DNA from 3 places in the Clostridioides sp. GD02367 genome. Region 2 is predicted to be linked to each of the others. Evidence: riboswitches for the same ligand, from Rfam matches in the RefSeq annotation. Region 2 holds a riboswitch; each other region holds the start of a gene.

Region 1 (4,299 bases), on a different contig from region 2:
GCTATCGCTACCCTTTTTTTCTGACCATAACTTAAAAAATGTACTGGTCTATCTATAAAATCTATTCCATTAACAGCTACTAGAGCTTTATTTATTCTCTCTTTAATTATTTTTTCATCTATACCAATATTTCTCATTGCAAATGCTATATCATCGTATACTTTTGAATAGAAAATTTGTTTTTCTGGGTCTTGAAAGACAATACCCACATTTTTTCTAAGATTATACAAACTTTTCTTATCATATTTTAATTTTTCTTCTTTAAAAAGAATTTCTCCAGATGTAGGTTTTAATATACCCATTAAATTCATAAATAATGTTGATTTTCCTGAACCATTTGAACCTATTATACCTATAACATTTCCCTTTGAGAAATCCATATTAATGTTTAATAATGCATTGGCATTCTTTTCATATTGATAAGTTAAATTATTTATTTTAAACATCATTATCCCCTACTATGTGAAATTTACCATCATACAATTTTATGTCTAATGATATACACATATCATCATACCTTGTCATAAGTCTTTTGTACAGCATACTTCCAAGAATTCCTAAGGATTTATATGAAGTTTTTAAATTTATGTACCCAAATCTTAGTTCTTGTGACTTATATATTTCTGAAAATTCTTCTAAAAATATGAATATAAACCTATATATTAACATTGATAGCTCAACAAAAGTATCAGGTAAATGCATTTTTTTAAAGAAGAATATTAATTGATTAAAAGGTGTTGTAAGTATACAAAAGTATACACAAGTCAAACAAGACATAGCTCTAAATAACACATGAATAGACATGTCAATAGATGCTTTTGATATTCCTACATTGAAACTAAAAATTTCAAAACTATATAATAAGTCTGCCTTATTAAAAGATATATTTACAAGAGTTATTCCTATACTAAGAAATAAAAAGTACATTGGTATTCTGAGTAATTTTAAATAATTCTTTAAATCTATTCCAGCTACACAAACAACTAGAATACTCATTAAAATCATAATTCCACTTAAAACAAATATATTTTTTATTACCATAGAAGCAATCAGAAAGATTACTCCTATGGCTACTTTTTTATTTGGATTTACTTTACTTAATCTATTTGTATATGCATATTTATCAATTATAAGCATAATTAACTTCTCTTTCCTTTTTGAACACCTAATATGTACCCTATTACACCAGCACCTAACGCTGCTTGTGCAGAGAATAATAAACTTTCTATTTCTCCACTTGGTGGCTCATATGGGCTACTAAACCATGGTTCATAATCTGGATTTATCTTAGTAATTTCACTCTCAGCTTGACCATCTGCTCCTCCATATTCAGCTCCCGAATTAACAAGTAATGGGAATATGATAAGAGCTACTACTAATAAAAGTAGTAATATATTAGTTTTCGTCTTTGTTTTAGCACTCATTAGCTTTAACTCCTTTATCATTATTTTCTAGTATGCTTTTTTCTCCATTTTCTGTAATTAAATTATATACAATTACAGTAAGTATACCTTCTGCTATCGCTATTGGTATTTGAGTCATAAAGAAAATTCCTAAAAACTTAATTGCTGAAGCCATCACTCCACCTGATGGGTCTGGGAAAGCCAGTGCTAACTGTATCGAAGTTACTGTATATGTAGCCAAATCTCCTATTGCTGCTGCAAGAAATACTGGCATTGCATTATTTCCGTCTTTTTTCTTTAATGCTTTAAATATTAAGAATGATATAATTGGTCCTATAATAGCCATTGAAAAAGCATTAGCTCCTAAAGTAGTTATTCCTCCATGTGCCAATAGTAATGCTTGGAATATTAGAACTATAGTTCCAAGAACAAACATTACACTTGGTCCAAACATTATTGCTCCAAGACCTACTCCAGTAGGATGTGAACAACTTCCTGTTACTGAAGGTATCTTTAGTGCTGACAATACAAATACAAATGCTCCACACAGCGCTAATAATACTTTCTTTTTAGGGTCTTGCTTTACTATTTTTCCTATTGATTTTAGTCCTACTAAAAAAAATGGTATAAATATAACTCCCCATGCTATAGACCATTTTACTGGTAAGTATCCTTCCATTATGTGCATTGCATTCGATGTAACTGGAGTTAAAATGATTAACATAAGTGCAGCTATAACCCCTAATTTGATATTTTGTTTCATTTTACTATCCCCTCTCTCCCTTTCTAATAATTAAAATATAAATAATATATGTCTGATTTATTTTAAAAATAAAAATAAAAAAGCCTAACTCGATGGCTAGGCTTCTAATTTTCGACAATCCAAATACAAACACATAAAATGAACATATCTGTATAATTATTATAAGAAACTTTCTCCATCCCCGAAGAAATTACTTTAATATTTTAGGCAGGTCTCCTGACTTAGCTTCTTCCTACTCCTCTTCCTTCCCATGAAATATAAAAGTATATCATCATAGTGGCTAACAAAAGTTTCGTCTGCATCACAGTAGCGGGGGCTGTAAAGGAATTTAACCTTTTTCCCTATTAATCTTGCTTGAAGAACCTATAATATTATATATTTAATTTTTAAATTATTCTTAAAACATTTGCTATATAAATCATTGTATACCTTTTCTGTGAAAATTTCTACATTTTTTACAAATTTTATTCATTTTTATATTTTTATGTATATAAATTATTTTTTATAATCTTGATTAATTTCTAATTATCTTCTTTAAATACATCGAAACCACATCAGAAAATCTAGTTATATCTCTTGAATATATAAAATCGTTTCCATATATTAATCTTTCAGCCTCAAGCTCTGATTCTTTCCCTGTGAATACTCCTAATACTAATATATTTTGTTTCCTAGCTTTTCTTACTTCATTAGCTGTATCTCTTAAACCAACTATCCCTCTATAAGCTTTTTCTCCTCTTAAGGTTCTCTCACTATTTTTTCCTATCTTTACATCATTGGGTCTTCCATCACTAAGAACTATCAAAATTTTATTTTCTTCATCTCTATTTATTAGACCACTACATATAGATTTTATAGCTAAACCATCTCTATTATTACCAGCACAAAAGTATTCAAATATATTTTCACTATTTTTTAAACTATCATCATAATCTTTAAATCTTTTTAATATTGTATAATCCAAAAAACTAGAAAATCCCATAACTCTATTTGGTATGCCAACCTCTGTTAAGGCATTTGCAATTATATACGCCTGAATTGCCACATTTCCTTGATTTCTACTTTGAGAACCACTTGCATCTAATAATATATCAATAACATACTTTCCTTTTTCATTTTCTATATCTTTATAAAATATTTTATTATTATTACTTCTACCCACTCTCCAAGCCCTATTTGCTAATATAGTTCCACAATCAGAGTATACTCTTGTTTTAGCATTTTCTTCTATCAAAATTCTAGCTAGACTTTCTTTTAATCTCTTTATCTGCTGTCTATACATTCTAGCATGCTCTCTAAATTTCCCTAAATTATTTTCTTTTTGCCTTGTCACATATTTTAACTGGAATACATTATTACACTCACTTCTAAGAACTCCATCTGTAAAGTGTATTCTACACCCTTCATGAACATTTCTACAATTTTGTGTTTCAATCTTCTTAATTTCACCTTTACTCAAATAAGTTTTCCCATAATAATGTTCTATCTTTGAATATATCTTATTTGCAGTCTCTTCATCAACATATATTACTCTGTCTGCTGAATTGCTAGATTGAGAATCCTCAAAATCTCCTACTCCCTCTATAAGCATAGATGAAGATATAGAGTCTATATCACTTTCAATAATATTTTCTTCTTCATCACTATAAAGTTCTTCATACATAAAATCAGCAAATGTATCAAAATTTACATCAACATCTTTTACATTATTTTCATCATATGTAGAACTACTTTCTTCTCCATTTAACATATATTCAAAATAAGTTAAATATATAACATCTAATGCTTTTAAAATCTCCATAATATCTTGATTTGTATCTATATTCCTTATGTCATTAACTATTCTTCTAGTTAGGCTATCTAATGCTGGATGCTTGTCCATATTATAAAGTACAAAGGCATATTTAATTTTATCCATAATATTGTCATTGTGTATTTTGGTAAAACGTGAAACAATATCTTTATAAGCATTTCTTCTTATATCTTCTATCCCTGGTCTATCTTTAATAGCCTTTTCTTCAACTATTGTATTTAATATGACTTGAATCAGACCCAATATAATATCTTTGTCATATCCTTTTCGTATTCTATTTGTAAGGTATTTTTTTACTATGTCCCAATCTACATACTTTC
Region 2 (4,299 bases):
ATATTTCTGCTAGAACGTTACAAAAAGAGCATGTTCAGTGGTTTAGAGGAAAGGGATTAGATACATTTACATCTTTAGGCCCATGTATCTTACATAAAAGTGAAATTTCTTTTCCTGTAAAACTTAAGGTATGTAGTAGAGTAAATGGTGAAGAAAGACAAAATTCTAATACAAGATTATTCATATCAGACATTTCAGACATAGTTTCAGAACTTTCAAAGGGGATGACTTTAGAGGCTGGAGATATTATAGCTACAGGTACACCTTCTGGAGTTGGTATGGGTTTTTCGCCCCCTAGATATATGAGTAGTGGAGATGTAATTGAATGTGAGGTTGAAAGTATTGGAATTTTAAGAAATTACATTAAATAAATGTTTTAATATAGGTAATGTTAAGGCAAAACCTGAATGTATTAAATGAACATATTAAAATAAATTTTAGGAGTTTAAATTATGAAAGCAGAATTTTTGACACCAGTGGTTACAATATTTGATGAAGAAGGAAATTTAGATAAAGAAGGAAATAAGAAAGTCTATGACCATCTTATAGATGGAGGTGTAGATGGTCTAGTTATAATGGGAAGTACTGGAGAGTTCTTTAATATGTCTATGGATATGCAAAAAGAACTTATAGATTTAGTAATTAGTTATGTTAATAAGAGAGTAAAAGTGTTTATAGGTACAAGTCGTATGAGTATAAAAGAGTCTATAGAGCTTTCAAATTATGCACATAATAGTGGAGCTGATGGAGTTATGATAATAAGCCCTTATTATTTCTCTCTTGATGATGACAGTATTGAGTTGTTTTATAGTGAAATAGCTAAAAATACAGAAGCTGAAATATATCTATATAATTATCCAGATAGAACTGGTTATGATTTGAGTCCAGAACTTACATTAAGACTTGTAAGAAAACATAAAAATATAGTTGGTTATAAGGATACAGTAACTTTAATGGGGCATACTAGAGATTTAATAAATACTATGAAAGCAGAGTTCCCAAATTTTAAGATATATAGTGGTTATGACGAAAACTTTATACATAATCTAATGTCTGGGGGAGCAGGTTGTATAGGAGGTTTATCAAATTTAATTCCAGAAGTTTGTTCAAAATGGGCAGAAGCTTATAATAATAGAGATATGGATAAGGTTATAGAAATTCAAAAATATATCAACAAAGCAATGGATTTTTATTTAATAACAAACCCATTTATACCAGCAATGAAAAAAGCTCTGAATATAAGGGGATTACAAGTAAGTGATTATATGACTGCTCCTTTTACAAAACCAAATGAAAATCAAGTATGTGAGATTAAAAAATTAATGAATGAATTAAATATATGTTAACTGCTTAATTAGATATATAGTAAAAAACAAAGAGTGTTTTAAAATGATTTTTATAGTCATTTTAGGCACTCTTTATTTTATATGTTAAATCAACCTTGCAAAGTTGCCAACAATAAACTACAATTATCTTAATAAAAATTAAATTAAATAATACTAGGGTACTAGATTAGTTTAATAGGGAAAGTGATGCAAGTTCACTACAGCCCCCGCTACTGTATACGGATACGAAATCAAAATCCACTGAGATTTTATATGAAAAATTTTGGGAAGGGTGATAGAGGAAAAGCCGTGAGTCAGGAGACCTGCCCAGTATTACATAGGTTCAATTTAGGGTGGAAATTGTAATTTATAATAAAATGAAATATCAATTCATTTTTTGTAAAATTGATATATAAACTTCTCCTTTCTAAATTAGGAGAAGTTTTTTATTTTATTAAAAGGTTATAATTATTAAAGATGACTTTAATATAATTCTAATGAGATATATTTTAGAAATATATGTTATTAAAATTTTTAACCACTTATAAAAATAAAATATTGGAGTGAAAGAGATGAAATTTAAAGTAAATGTTTTAAAGCAATTTTTTCTAAGTATTATGATAGTTCTTTTAGTAGTAGGTCTTATAGGATGTAGTAAAAATGATAAAGAGAATGCACAAGTTAGTAGTGGTAAGAAGTTAGAATTAAAATATGCAAGTGGATTTAGTGTTGAAGACTTAGAGGATGGAATTAAAAAAGTAACTGATGGAGATAAAAGAGAACTAATTTTAATCCCTAAAAAAATTGAAGTTCCTGAAAAGTATAAAAATGCTAATATAGTTAGAACACCTGTAGATAATGTATTAATAGCATCTACAACACAAGCCTGTTCTCTAAGAACAATAGGTGAGCTAGATAGCATAAAAGCAGTAACAACAGAGGAACAGTATTGGACTATCAAAGAAATTAAAGATTTGATGAAGGACGGAAAGATACATTATGTTGGTTCAAACTTAGCACCAGATTATGAAAAAATAGTAGACTTAAATCCTGATTTAACTATAGTTAGTAGTGGTCTATCAGAAGCTGATACAAAATTTATTGATAAACTAAAAGAATTAGGACTTAACTATGTTGTAGATAATGAATACAAAGAGCAAAACCCATTTGGAAGAATGGAATGGACAAGTTTAATAGCTGCGTTTTATGATAAAGAAGATATAGCCACTAGTGAATTGAATAAAACAGTACAAAAGATAGAAGAAGTAAGTAAAAAGATAAAAAACAAGAACAAGCCTAAGGTAGTATGGGCATCTGTATATGAAGGAAATGCTTATGTAGCACCTAAAGATTCATATGTAGATAATATGATAAGAATGGCAGGTGGAATAAATGCATGTGCTTCAATGGATTCAAATGAAGGAAGAGTGAGTATTGAACAACTACATGAAGTTGCAAAAGATGCAGATATATTTGTATACTCATCAAGCTCAGATTATGCACCAAACTTAGAGTCTATAAAATCTAGTGCACCTGTATTGGCTGATTTGGATGTTGTAAAAAATGGTAACTTGTGGGTATTTGCTCCAGATTATTATCAATCAGTAGATAAGACTGATGAATTAATAGTAGATTTAGTTGAGATGTTTCATCCAGGTACTACAGGTGAAAAAATTAAACATTATATAAATTATGATAAATAATATATAATACGACACTAAAAGATGAGTTTTATGGATTTTAGTTAATATAGATTTGTTAAGAGGGGTATATAAATGGATTTTATCAATAAAATGAGAATAAAGAATACTACAATATTTATAGGACTAATTATAGGCATGATACTTACTTTTTTAGTGTGTGTAGCATTTGGCTCTGTAAAAATTGAGTTTAAAGAAATAATAGATGTTGTATTAAGAGGTATGGATAATACAGAACATTATAAAATAATATACAACATAAGGATTCCAAGAGTACTTGCAACTATGGTGGGTGGAGCTTGTTTAGCAGTATCAGGAATTTTACTACAGATATTTTTTAAGAATCCAATAGTTGAACCATATATATTAGGTGTATCTTCAGGCTCTACTTTATCAGTAGCGCTTATGATTTTAGGTGGATATACATTAGGATTTGAAAATATAACTTCAATGAGTATATTTGTAGCAGCATTTATAGGAGCTTTGATTGTAATGTCTGTAGTCATTTTATTTGCAAGTAAGGTAAAGAATATAACAACTCTTTTAATAATAGGAATTATGACTGGATATGTATGTAGTGGTATAACTAATGTACTACAATCATTTGCAAATAGTGAAAAATTAAAAGAATTTACTGTTTGGTCGATGGGAAGTTTTTCTGGATTTACTTGGGAAAAAGTAGAGATACTTATACTGATTGGTATGTTAGGTCTTTTAATGAGTATCTTTATAATAAAACCTCTAAATGCTTTTTTATTAGGAGAAGAGTATGCTAAAAGTATTGGTATAAATATAAAATTTTTTAGATTTTTGGTAGTATTTATATCTAGTATACTAGCAGCAATAGTATCAGCATTTGCAGGCCCTATAGGATTTATTGGACTTGCAGTACCACAAATTTCAAAACTGATATTTAAGACATCAGATAATAGAGTGCTAATACCAGTGGTAATCTTTTTAGGAGGTATAGTTACAGCTCTTTGTGATTTGATATCAAGAGTAATTTTGTCACCAGTAGAGTTACCAATAAGTACAATAACATCTTTATTAGGAGCACCAATTGTAGTAATGCTATTGATGAAAAGGAAGGACAGGGCTTAGGTATGTTGAAAACTAATAATTTAAGTGTGGGATATAATAAAAAAGTAGTTGTGAGTGATATAAATGTAGAGGTAAAAAATGGAGAAATATTATGCCTTTTAGGAAGTAATGGTGCTGGAAAAACTACTATATTAAGGTCTTTATCTAAACTTATAACACCAATAAAAGGGGAT
Region 3 (4,299 bases), on a different contig from region 2:
GTTTTTAACAAGGATACCTATAAAATTAAATGTAGGATTTGATGATGAATTTTATAAATCAATAGTGTATTTTCCACTTGTAGGCTTTGTTATTGGTGTATTATCTTATTTAATAGGATGGATTTCTATGCTTTTATTTGAACCATTTATAGCTTCTATAATAATAACTCTAGCTGGGGTATTAATTACTGGAGGTCTTCATATAGACGGATTAGGAGATACATTTGATGCAATATATAGCTATAGAGATAAAGAAAAAATGCTTGAAATAATGAAAGATTCAAGGTTAGGTACAAATTCACTTTTAGCAATTATGTTTGTGCTTTTATTAAAGGTTGGATTCATATACAATATAATAAGTAATAATTCATTATGGGTTATAATATTTATGCCAATGATTGCAAGATTAGGAGTAATGTTATTGACATATAAAACTGTGACACCAAGAGAAAAAGGAATGGGAAATTTATTTATAGGTAAACTGACTACAAATATGTTAATAACAGCTATAGTATATACATCATTAATAGTTATTCTTATTACTAAATTTATATTCTTATTACCTAATATAGTGTTGATTAAAATATTAGGTTCAGCTATAGTAATTTTTATATTTATAATATTATTCAAAAAACACATTTATAAAAAGATTGATGGAGTAACAGGTGATATATTAGGTTGTGGAATAGAACTTTCAGAGCTTGTATATTTGATTTATATATATTTGTTAATTTTTATGTTTTTTTAAAACTAAAAAGTGGTGATAATGTGATAAGATTAATACTAATAAGACATGCATTGACAAATGATAATGAAAAAGGAAGATTATCAGGTCACATAAATAGTTGTATCAGTGAAGAAGGAAAAATTCAAATAAATAAAATTACTGAATACCTAAGTAATGAAAATATAGACCGAATTTACACGACACCATCTTCACGTACAAAGGATACAATAGAAAAGATATCAAGGTTAAAATTAATAGAAATAGAAGAAAAAGAAGCTTTAAGAGAAATTAGTTTTGGAGACTTTGAAGGAATAACTTTTGAAGAAATTAAAGTCAAATATCCCAAAGAGTTCGAAAAGATGATAGAAGAAGGTAACAACTATAGATATCCAAATGGAGAAAGTCTCATAGACTCTTATAAAAGAGTGGCAAAAGAAATTGATAATATACTTTTAGAAAATGATAGTCATTCAGATATAAAAACAATACTTATATGTTCTCATGCAGGAACAATAAGAAATATAATAACACATTTGATTTCTGGTGGTTATAAATATCATTGGAACTTTAAAATTGATAATGCATCTATTACAGTTTTAGAAATTAATAGTGGATTTACTGTAGTAGATAAAATGAATTTTACAGACTTTATATAATTTAATTAAAATTAAGTATTACAATATATGTCTGTAAAAATATTAATGAAAATAGAATATTAGATTAAAATTAGGTTCTTAATTATATGTTAAAAGGGAAAAAGGTTAGATGCCTTTGCAGCCCCCGCTACTGTGAAACCAACGAAACTATAAATACCACTGTCAATTTGATGGGAAGGTTATAGAAGTAGGATGAAGTTAAGCCAGGATACCTGCCTAATTTAATTTAAAACAAGAGGTCTTCGGGGTGAAAGATTTTTAATTAATACGTATAAAAGTCCTATCTTTAGAAGCAATAGGACTTTTTTTATTGGCATTTTAGTAAATTTTAGCAAGGAGGGGTTAGAAAGTGGGGAAAAAAATAATGCTACAAGGAACAGCATCAAACGTAGGTAAAAGTATCTTAGTAGCAGGTTTGTGTAGAATATTTAAACAAGATGGTTATACTGTTGCTCCTTTTAAGTCTCAAAATATGGCTTTAAATTCCTTTATAACTAAAGAAGGATTAGAAATGGGAAGAGCACAAGTATTTCAAGCTGAAGCAGCAAAAATAGAGCCTATAGCTGATATGAATCCAGTTCTATTAAAACCTTCTGGAAATAACAAAAGTCAAGTTATTGTAAGAGGTAAAGTTATAGGGGAAATGCCTTCTTCCCAATATCATGATTACAAACTAGAATTGGTAGATATATTGAAAGATACCTTTGATAGCTTGAATTCAACTTATGATATTGTAGTTATGGAAGGTGCTGGTAGTAATGCAGAGATAAATTTAAAAGATAGAGATATATCTAATATGGGTATGGCAGAAATAGCAGATGCACCTGTAATAATAGTTGGAGATATTGATAGAGGAGGAGTATTTGCATCATTAGTAGGAACAATGCTTTTATTAAATGAAGATGAGAAAAAAAGAGTAAAAGGTGTAATAATTAATAAATTTAGAGGAAAAAAAGAGCTTTTACAAGATGGAGTAAAGATGCTAGAAGACATTATAAAAGTACCTGTTATAGGAGTAGTTCCTTATACAGATATAAAAATAGAAGATGAGGATAGTGTGACTACTAGATTTAAGAAAAAAATGAATAAAGGTGATATACACATAGAAATAATTAGAACTCCACACATGTCAAATTTTACAGATTTCAATATATTTGAGACACAAGAAGATGTAAGCATCAGGTATGTAGATTTTGGAGAATCTTTAGGAAATCCAGATATGGTAATAATACCAGGAACTAAAAGTACTATAAATGATTTAATGTATATAAGAGAAAGTGGTCTTGAGTCACAAATTAAAAATTTGCATGGTCAGGGTAAATTGATATTTGGTATATGTGGTGGGTATCAAATGCTAGGTAAGAAATTAAGAGACCCTTATCATGTTGAAAGTGAAATTGAAGAAGTTGATGGTATAGGTCTCTTAGATACAGAAACAATATTTGAGAAAGAAAAAACTACCACACAAGTAGAAGCTACTATTGTTGAATGTAATGGTGAATATATGAATGACCTTAAAGGTATAAAAGTAAAAGGTTATGAAATCCATATGGGTATTACAAATCGAGGTGATGGTATAAGAAGCTTAGATTTGATAACAAAAAAACTGGATGAAGAAGTGAATTATACTGAAGGAAGCATAAATAAAGATGGTACTGTAATTGGAACTTATATTCATGGAATCTTTGATGAAATAAGTTTCACAAGGAAAATTTTAAATAATATAAGAAAGAAAAAAGGTCTACAAGAATTAGAAAGCAAGGTAAATTCTTTTGGTGAATTTAAAGATAAAGAATATGATAAATTGGCTGATTTTTTAAGAGAGCATTTAGATATAGAGAAAATATATGAGATTATGAAATAGTAATGATTCTGTATTTATAATTTAGGTAGGAGGTGTATTATGAAAAAAATCTTAATTGCAGGTACCAGTAGTGGAGTAGGCAAGACAACAATTTCATTAGGAATAATGCAAGCCTTAGTCAAGAGGAATATGAAAGTACAGCCATATAAAGTAGGGCCAGACTATATAGACCCTTCATATCACACTTTTATAACTGGAAGACATTCCAGAAATCTAGATTCTTATATGTTAGATGATGAAAAAATAAAGTATATAGTGAATAAATCATCAAAAGATGCAGATATTTCAGTAATAGAAGGTGTTATGGGGCTATATGATGGTTTTGGAATAGATTTAGATAACTGTACAAGCTCACATACTTCAAAGGTGTTAAAATCACCTGTTATATTAGTTATAAATGGAAAATCTATGGCTGCATCTAGTGCTGCTATGGTACTTGGATATAAGGAATTAGATAAAGATGTAAATATAAAAGGTGTCATAGTAAATAATGTTAAGACCAATAGCCATTATCAAATAATTAAAAGTTCTATAGAGAAATATTGTAATATTGAAGTATTGGGATATTTTCCTCCAAATAATAAGTTTTCTTTAGAATCTAGACATTTAGGATTGGTTCCTAGTGTGGAGATGAAATCTTTAAGAGAAAAATTTTATACTTTAGCTGATGAAATTGAAAGTTATATAGATATTGATAGGATAATAGAAATTTCAGAAAGTGATGAGTTTGAGAGTGATTTTGATTTTCAAGCTTTAATAGAGAATAATGAAATAAAAAAGCATGTTAAGAATAAATCAATAGCTATAGCATATGATAAGGCATTTAATTTTTATTATAGAGAGAATATAGAGCTTTTAGAAGAACTTGGATTAGAGGTAAACTATTTTAGCCCTCTTGAAGATACATCAGTGCCAACTTCAGATTATATTTATATTGGAGGCGGATTTCCAGAGATATTTGGAAACGAATTGGAGGCAAATGAGTCAATGAGAGCTTCTATATTAGAGGCACATAACAATAACATACCAATTTATGCAGAATGTGGGGGGCT

The links. A riboswitch is a leader RNA that binds a small molecule or an ion and turns the genes downstream of it on or off. The one in region 2 is predicted to bind cobalamin.
Region 1: it holds a riboswitch for cobalamin, as region 2 does, so the genes downstream of both, Q3223_RS11940 (energy-coupling factor ABC transporter permease) here and Q3223_RS01260 (ABC transporter substrate-binding protein) in region 2, are expected to answer to the same signal.
Region 3: it holds a riboswitch for cobalamin, as region 2 does, so the genes downstream of both, Q3223_RS15185 (cobyric acid synthase) here and Q3223_RS01260 (ABC transporter substrate-binding protein) in region 2, are expected to answer to the same signal.

What each region holds. Positions count from the first base shown of each region.
Region 1 covers NZ_JBJODK010000008.1:4,149-8,447, reverse strand. The annotation lists gene Q3223_RS11955 (energy-coupling factor ABC transporter ATP-binding protein) at 1-446, opposite strand, end outside; gene cbiQ (cobalt ECF transporter T component CbiQ) at 439-1,137, opposite strand; gene Q3223_RS11945 (energy-coupling factor ABC transporter substrate-binding protein) at 1,140-1,424, opposite strand; gene Q3223_RS11940 (energy-coupling factor ABC transporter permease) at 1,414-2,166, opposite strand; cobalamin riboswitch at 2,355-2,548, opposite strand; gene Q3223_RS11935 (nitric oxide reductase activation-like protein) at 2,681-4,299, opposite strand, start outside.
Region 2 covers NZ_JBJODK010000001.1:308,499-312,797, reverse strand. The annotation lists gene Q3223_RS01270 (fumarylacetoacetate hydrolase family protein) at 1-371, shown strand, start outside; gene Q3223_RS01265 (dihydrodipicolinate synthase family protein) at 453-1,346, shown strand; cobalamin riboswitch at 1,486-1,671, shown strand; gene Q3223_RS01260 (ABC transporter substrate-binding protein) at 1,898-3,028, shown strand; gene Q3223_RS01255 (iron ABC transporter permease) at 3,101-4,126, shown strand; gene Q3223_RS01250 (ABC transporter ATP-binding protein) at 4,129-4,299, shown strand, end outside.
Region 3 covers NZ_JBJODK010000012.1:112,106-116,404, forward strand. The annotation lists gene cobS (adenosylcobinamide-GDP ribazoletransferase) at 1-748, shown strand, start outside; gene Q3223_RS15180 (histidine phosphatase family protein) at 769-1,383, shown strand; cobalamin riboswitch at 1,439-1,618, shown strand; gene Q3223_RS15185 (cobyric acid synthase) at 1,733-3,247, shown strand; gene Q3223_RS15190 (cobyrinate a,c-diamide synthase) at 3,287-4,299, shown strand, end outside.